2 regions of the Solibacillus sp. FSL W7-1324 genome follow, and region 2 is predicted to be linked to the other one. Evidence: riboswitches for the same ligand, from Rfam matches in the RefSeq annotation. Region 2 holds a riboswitch; the other holds the start of a gene.
The links. Region 2 has a riboswitch for cobalamin ahead of MKY71_RS05715 (hypothetical protein). Riboswitches for the same ligand answer to the same signal wherever they lie in the genome.
Positions count from the first base shown of each region.

Region 1 (4,216 bases), 360 kb from region 2:
CACCACTCACCCCATCGTTGGGTGGGACATAAGTTTCCCTATGTTCAATCTTTAGACCCTTACCTTCGGAAGTTCGTCAGTTCCTTCCCTTGAAACTATTCTCACCGTATCTAGTTTTTCAGCCGTGCGGCATATCCGTTGGCATACCTTCTCTCAAGGAGTGGCTACAGCCTTCGTTCTGCCGAATCTACCTGTGCTTCACACCCTATAACCTGTCAGTCATAACGCATGCAGGAGTATTGACGGGATAGTTTCAGAAAACGTGGTTTCTTCATTCCTATCCTCCATTGTATAGTTGAAATTTATTTTTATAATTTCCTGTCTTTCACGCTAAAAGCGTTTATAACAGAACTTGTCGCGCTGGCCCGATTGTGGAATAAGAAAACCTGCATTCATTCCAACATTTTTTTATAAAACTTAATTATAAATCATCAATCTTTACTAAAAGACCAAAAATAACGTTACCAACAGAAGTTTAGGCGCATAAAAAAGGCAGATATGATGGAAATTAAAGTTTCTGCCTTTTCTATGAAAACTTCCGGAATGTGGGCTGTACCCCTATACAAATAAAAGTTTGATTATATATAATCAAACTCAAAGCCTTTAAATATAGGGAGTAGTTTTATTTTGTTATATTATTCACCCTATATTAAAAGCACGAACCAGGCTTTTTTCCATTATTTCACTCCGCTCGAACCAAAGCCTTTGTCACCGCGCTCCGAATCTGTCAGCTCGTCCGTTTCTTCAACGAAAACTTGCGGAACATATTGAACGACTAACTGAGCGATACGCATCCCCTTTTCAATCGTAAACGGCTCTTTCCCGTGATTAATCAAAATAACCCCGACCTCACCGCGGTAGCCTGCATCGATCGTACCTGGACTATTTAACACAGTAATCCCGTGTTTCAATGCTAATCCGCTACGTGGACGTACTTGAGCTTCTGTTCCTTCCGGCAATTCGATTTGAAGTCCGGTTTTAATTAACCCGTATTCTCCAGGCAGTAAAACGTTGTCTTCAACCGCACTCAAATCCATCCCTGCATCCCCTTCTCGTGCCTGTTTCGGCATTACGGCTTCGGGGTTGGTTTTCTTAATTTTTAATTGAATCGACATATTCATCCAACTTTCTCTTTTTATATACTAACTTCATGCAGTTATAACAAAACCATATTTTTTCTTAATTTTCAATAGGGAGCATGTCTAGGGTTTTGGTTGGATTTATGCAATCATTCAATAGGCCCTTTACTTTTAGGTTGTTAACGCTTATACTCAATTCAACTATATATTGTGTTTTTTTAACAAGGTACTACTAAATGTAGTTTAAAAGGGAAGTTTGGTGCAAAGCCAACGCTGTCCCCGCAACTGTAAATGCTGACTGAAGGCGAATAGACCACTGTGCTACTGGCATGGGAAGGTACGTCTGACGGATGAAGCAAAGCCAGGAGACCTGCCTCGTTAAAACTACGTACATTTCTTCGGGGAATAGGAAATGGAGGCGCGCTCTCTTTCCGTTTCCATTTCAAGCTATCCTGTTTTCCGGGATAGCTTTTTTTGTTTTTTTCCGCAAAATATATACGGCACAATCATTAGTAATACTTATATAGCGAGGGATTCTATGATGAAACTTTACACGAAAACATTTTGCCCAAAATGCCTATGGGTAAAATCCGAACTTGATGCAGCCAACTTGGAGGTAGAGGTCATTAATATTGACCAGGATGAATCAGCAAAACAACAAGTAATCGATGCAGGTTTTCTGTCTGTGCCGTTATTTGAAATAAACGGTGAATTTATTGCAGAGCCGACTTCTATTATCGATCGCATTTCTGAAATAACTGCATGATCATTTATGCTTCACGAACTGGCAATGTACGATACATCGTGCAAAAACTCGGCTTGCCCGCTATGGATCTGGCCGAAGTGGTGAAAATCGATGAACCGTATCTGTTATTTACGTATACGGATGGATTAGGCTCGGTCCCCCCTATCGTCGACCAGTTCATGACGGCAAACTATGAATTTTGCAAAGGAATCATCGTAAGCGGAAACCGGAATTTCGGTCATGATTTTTTCGGCCGTGCTGGCGACCTTTTAGCTGCACAATACGGAATTCCGTTAATTGAAAAAGTGGAAATGCGAGGAACTCCGGCTAATTACGAAGCGATTACAGATTACTATTACTCCATTTGGAAAGAGGCATCGATATGAAACAGTATTTAACATTAAATAACGATATATTAAACCGTTACCGTGCGACCGGTGAACTGGATTTGGCGAAAGACAAAGAAGCGACACGCCGCTATTTTCTGGAAGACGTCAATGTCCGTCTGCGCTACTTTATAGATATAGAGGAAAAAGTGCGCTATTTAGTTGATGAAGGCTATTACGAAAAAGAGTTTTTAGACTTGTACTCGATGGACTTTATTAAACGGATGTACAAAAAAGCCTATTCCTACAAGTTCCGGTTCCCTTCCTTCATGAGTGCTTCAAAGTTTTACGAAAGCTATGCGATGAAAAGCCGGGACGGAAAAGAGATTCTGGAAAAGTACGAGGACCGGATCGTCATCATCGCCCTTTATTTGGCACAAGGTGATGAAACATTGGCGGAAAAGGCCATTGAAGCGATCATGACTGCCTACCAGCCGGCAACCCCAACTGCTTTAAACAGCGGGAAAAAAGCGCGCGGTGAGCTTGTTTCATGCTTTAAACTGACAATGGATGACACGATGAATTCAATCGCCGAGAACATCGGTTATTGTTTGGAGCTTTCCCGTTTAGGCGGCGGTGTCGGGGTAAACTTGACCGATCTGCGTCCATTAGGGGATCCGATTAAAGGGATCTTAAACCGTGCGAGCGGGGTTATGCCCGTTGCGAAACTGCTGGAGAATTCGTTTTCTTACAGCAACCAATTGGGGCAGCGAAACGGTTCCGGCGTCGTCTATTTAAATGTTTTTCACGGAGATGTTGAGTCATTCATTTCGTCTAAAAAACCTAATGCAGATGATAAAATACGACTTGCTACGTTATCGACAGGCATTATTTTACCGGATATTTTCTTTGAACTGATGCGCCGTGATAAAGATATCGTTTTGTTCAGTTCTTATGATATTTATAAAGAATACGGCAAACGCATGTCGGAAATTTCGATTACGGAAATGTACTACGAACTATTGGATAATCCGAACATCCGTAAACTGAAACGATTAAACGCCCGTAAACTATATACGGAAATTAAAAAGGCACAATTTGAATCGGGTTACCCGTTCGAAATATTCGATGATAATGTAAACAATGTCCATCCATTAAAGGAAATCGGGCGTGTGAAGATGTCGAATCTATGCACCGAAATTCTCCAGTATCAACAAACAAGCGTCATTACCGACCAAAATGAGCCGAATAAATATGGTCTCGATGTTTCTTGTAATTTAGGTTCAATTGACATTCACGAAGCGACGAAAGTTCAGGATTTCGGACAGCTTGTTGAAACAGCAATGCGTCTTTTGACGAATGTTTCAACGATGACCGATATCGTCAACGTCCCTTCTGTATCCAAAGCCAACAAAGTGATGCACTCTGTCGGGTTGGGTGTTATGAACTTGCATGGACACCTCGTACAAAGTGGGATTCGTTATGGTTCCAAAGAGTCAATTGAATTTATCGATGCGTTTATGGAATCGTTGAACTATTACTCGTTAAAATCATCAATGGAAATCGCGAAGCAAAAGAACGAAACGTTTTATCGATTTGAGAAAAGTGATTATGCGAGCGGGATTTATTTTGAAAACTATATAAACAAAGAAGATAAAGAATTTGCACCAGAAGTGATTAAAGCACTTGGGGCTACTCCGATTATTACTCGAAATATGTGGGATGAATTGAAAAAACAAGTTCAGAAATATGGACTATTCCATAGCTATCGACTGGCAATCGCGCCTTAACTGACTAGGGCTTTCATTGTTGTAAAACAGTGTCAAAACAAGTGAAATTGCTGGAAAGCCGTAAAGCCAAAAATACGACAACGTAATTGGAAACGATAAACGTGAACGTTGCGAAAGCAGAAAAAAATTTTTGGATAGCATAAGGTGAAAAAAAGCATATTTTGTGAGGTTGTAATTCTCGCTAAATATGTCCTAAGTGCCAATACAATCGGTAATCAGCAGCCAAGCACCTTTCTATGAGGTGAAGGTTCAACGACTATAATACTTGGTAGGCAA
Region 1 covers NZ_JBBOYH010000001.1:1,562,381-1,566,596, reverse strand. Annotated here, with positions in the region: gene dut (dUTP diphosphatase) at 678-1,115, opposite strand; cobalamin riboswitch at 1,287-1,471, shown strand; gene MKY71_RS07525 (glutaredoxin family protein) at 1,618-1,845, shown strand; gene nrdI (class Ib ribonucleoside-diphosphate reductase assembly flavoprotein NrdI) at 1,842-2,210, shown strand; gene MKY71_RS07515 (ribonucleoside-diphosphate reductase subunit alpha) at 2,207-3,940, shown strand.
Region 1: it holds a riboswitch for cobalamin, as region 2 does, so the genes downstream of both, MKY71_RS07525 (glutaredoxin family protein) here and MKY71_RS05715 (hypothetical protein) in region 2, are expected to answer to the same signal.

Region 2 (4,216 bases):
CGATTTTTTGGCGTTAATCGGTCAAAACGGTTCCGGAAAATCGACACTTTTGAAATTAATTTTAGGACTGTTAAAGCCCATGTCAGGGGAAATTAAATTATTTGGCGAACAAGCAAACCATTTTAAACACCGTGAATGGATCGGCTATGTTTCGCAAAAATCCAATGCCTTTAACTCGGGGTTTCCTGCAACGGTCGAGGAAGTCGTGAAAAGCGGTTTATCGCAAAAGGTTGGACTCTTTAAACGCTATCCAAAAGATGCGGACTTTTTAGTAAAAGGTGCTTTAAAAGATGTCGGCATGGAAAAATTTCTGAAACGGAATATTGGCCAGCTTTCCGGAGGGCAGCAGCAGCGTGTTTTCATCGCACGTGCTTTAGTGGCCGATCCGAAGCTCCTTATTTTGGATGAACCGACAGTCGGTATCGACCGCGAAAATGTGCAGGCATTCTATGATATGCTCGCACATTTAAATAAGCATCACAATATGACAATGATTTTAGTTACACATGATGTGGACACGGTTTCGGATCGTGTCAGTCATGTCGCATGTTTAAATCAGTCGATCCATTTCCACGGATACAAAAATGATTTTGATACGATTTCGGAAGAACAGATTGCTAGCTGGAACGGCCACTCTGTTCGAAAGATACATTAAGAGGAGCAGGCCGTTATGATAGAAGCTATATTAAACTATGAATTTTTACAAAATGCCTTTTTCTCAGGGCTTGTTATTGGCGTAATTGCACCACTATTAGGTGTATTCATCGTAGTAAGACGTTTATCGCTCATTGCGGATGCGCTTTCGCATGTCACACTTGCGGGGATTGCAGGAAGTCTGTACTTGAGTCAATCATTTGCAGCGCTGGCATTGCTGAATCCGATTTATTTAGGGATTATCGCATCGGTGAGCGGTTCGGTTTTAATTGAACGTCTACGCAGACTTTATAAACATTATGAAGAGCTTGCAATACCGATTATCATGTCCGGCGGTATCGGTGTTAGTGCGATTTTAATTTCACTTGCAAGCGGATTTAATACAGATTTAATGAGCTATTTATTCGGCTCCGTTTCTGCTGTATCACGCCAGGATTTATATGTTGTACTGGCAATTGCAGTCGTTGTCGTTTTATTTTTAATTCTGTTTTTCAAAGAACTTTTCGTACTATCGTTCGATGAGGAATATGCAAAAGCGAGCGGTTTACCGGCGAAATGGATTCATTTGTTATTTATGATTGTTGTGGCACTCGTAATCGCAGCAAGTATGCGTATTGTCGGTATTCTGCTTGTTTCAAGCTTAATGACATTACCGGTAGCTGCAGCGATGCGATTAGCTCGCGGCTTTAAAGAAGCGATTATTTTAGCGATTGTATTTGGAGAATTGGCTGTAGTGATCGGACTTGTTTCTGCCTTTTACCTGAATTTGGCACCGGGTGGAACAATTGTTGTTACATCCATTTTGATTTTGCTGTTAGTAATTTTAATTAAAAAACTTGTATTGAAATTTTCAATCAAAACGGAAGGGGAAGAAGTACTGTGAATGCTGAGCGCGCGTGGGAAATATTAAAGGATAATGGCTATAAAAAGACGGATAAACGAGAGTTGATTTTGGGTATGTTTGCAGCTACAGACAAATATTTGACTGCCCGTGATTTGCTGTCAGTATTGAAAAAAGATTTCCCTGGGATGAGTTTCGATACAATTTATCGTAATTTAGCTACTTTTGTGGAGCTTGATATTTTAGAAGAAACAGAATTGAACGGTGAGCGAAATTTCCGTATGCATTGCGAGTCGGATCATCATCACCACCATTTTATTTGCCGTGATTGCGGGAATGTAAAGGAACTGTCTGTTTGCCCGATGGAAATGCTCGGTGAAAAACTGCCGGGTTATGCTGTTGAAGCCCATAAATTTGAAATTTACGGTAAATGTCCGGAATGTTTATCGTAAACGGAAAAATTTTATTTGCATAATTTTATTATTATGCTAAAGTGATTAAGACAAATTGAATAAATTTGCAGGAAAAAGATGCATTATGCATAAATGGGAATTCGGTGCAAATCCGAAGCTATATCCGTAACTGTAAGCGTAGATGAAAATAAGTGTGATACCACTGCTAATATAGCGGGAAGGTACTTATGAGTAAAGGGAAACGCAGAGCCAGGAGACCAATCTTTTTCTTATCGTAACATCCCTCTTCGGAATTAAAGAGAATGTACGGCAGTCACGGATCGAATGAGCATTATTGTGCCCTTTTTTGATTTTTGAAGCCATCCATTTTCTTGGGTGGCTTTTTTTCGTACCCTTGATAATTTCGGTGAGGCACTACTTGAAGTGAGGAGAATTTTTATGAAAAAGGATATTCGTTTTTCCTGCTATCCGTTTATGCGGGAAAAATCAAGCTGTGTCGATTATGAAATCCGTACCGATTCTTTAACAACACGAATTGGTACAGTATTTCCGACATTAGTTGATGATGCATCCGGACATGTCGTTTTGAAGGACTTAAGGATGATTCAACCGTTAGCCTATCATGCGAATGGTTCGGTCCGCGGCAAATTGGCCATTACATCTGAGGATCTGCAATGGCTCAGTGATCGATACGATTATTATGTAGGTGAAGTCAGAGAGTCGATTCAGCAGTTTGTACTGCCACAAGGAATCGAAAGTGCCGCAAGACTGCATATTTGCCGCAGTGAGGCGAAAAAGTCTTACAGGGCATTACATAAAGTGAGCGAAGAACGGGAAGTGGATGAAATTCTGTTTGATTTTCTTGGATTGCTTGCCAATGTATTTTTTGTCATGGCAGTGTATATGAATCAGCAGCATCAGCAAAAGGAAATACCATTCATCTCAAAATCTTATCCAACGAAAAAGAAAAAAGGAGTTATGACTAATGAAATTTAACTACAAATGGGTCGTTGCATTAGCAGCAACATTATTACTGGCAGCATGCGGGTCTGATGAGGAAAAATCAAAAAAAGAGGAGCAAGCAGCATCCGAAAATGAAGGAACTCCGTATACAGTTACAGATGACCGGGGAGTTGAAGTGACCTTCGATGAAGTACCGGAAACGATTATTTCCCTTCAGCCAAGCAATACAGAAATTTTGTTTGAACTGGGAGTCGGTGATCAAATTATCGGTGCCACAGAATTTGATACATATCCGGAAGAAGCACAAAAGATTGAACGTGTGTCGACCTCTACTGTCATAAACGCAGAACGTATTCTGGAATTAGATCCGGATGTCGTCGTTGCTTATACAATCGGAGAGGAAGCTCAAATTACCCAATTGGAAGATGCGGGTCTTAAAGTATTTGTAATCGCTTCGGCCGCGACATTTGATGATGTGTATTCGGACATTATCCAGTTGTCTGAAGTAATGGGGGTCGAACATAAGGGAGAAGAAATTGTAGCCGACATTAAATCACAAATCAAAACAGTACAGGAAAAAACAGCGGCAATTAGCACAAAGAAAAAAGCCTATTATGAAGTGTCACCAGCACCGGATTTATGGACTACCGGCAACAGTACATTCCAGCAGGAAATAATGGACCACGCCAATGTGGAAAATATTTTTGCGGATCAGTCGAGCTGGATCAGCGTAGCGGAAGAAGATGTTATTACGCGAAATCCTGAAATCATTATTACGCCAGCAACGTATATGGATAATGCAGTTGATGAGATACTTGGACGTACAGGCTGGAATAAAATACAGGCGGTAACAGATCAGGCAGTTTATTTAGTCGATGGAGATGTTATGTCCCGTCCTGGACCGCGTATTGGTGAAGCGGTAGAAATTATGGCACAATCAGTATACCCGGAACTATTTAAATAAGTATAAAATAGAAGGGCATGCCTTAGTCTGGGCATGTTCTTTTTACATATAAGGATGAGGGGGGAGACGATTGATTTTTATTACCGGTGGTGTACGCAGCGGCAAAAGTGCCTTTGCAGAGAAATATGCGAGGGAGTTAGGTGAGGAAAAGACATTCTACTATGTGGCGACAGGTGTATCTTTTGATGATGAAATGAAAAAACGCATTATCCGCCATCAGCAGGACCGTGAAAATCAAAATATCGACTGGACTACAGTGGAAATGCAAGTGAAGGTTCCGGAAGCAATTGGGCAACTCTCAAACAATGCAGTAGTACTGTTTGAATGTGTGACAACATGGCTTTCGAATGTGCTGTATACATATGAACAAAAAAATGAAAA
Region 2 covers NZ_JBBOYH010000001.1:1,202,543-1,206,758, forward strand. Annotated here, with positions in the region: gene MKY71_RS05700 (metal ABC transporter ATP-binding protein) at 1-655, shown strand, start outside; gene MKY71_RS05705 (metal ABC transporter permease) at 671-1,537, shown strand; gene MKY71_RS05710 (Fur family transcriptional regulator) at 1,534-1,947, shown strand; cobalamin riboswitch at 2,007-2,188, shown strand; gene MKY71_RS05715 (hypothetical protein) at 2,347-2,904, shown strand; gene MKY71_RS05720 (ABC transporter substrate-binding protein) at 2,894-3,835, shown strand; gene MKY71_RS05725 (bifunctional adenosylcobinamide kinase/adenosylcobinamide-phosphate guanylyltransferase) at 3,906-4,216, shown strand, end outside.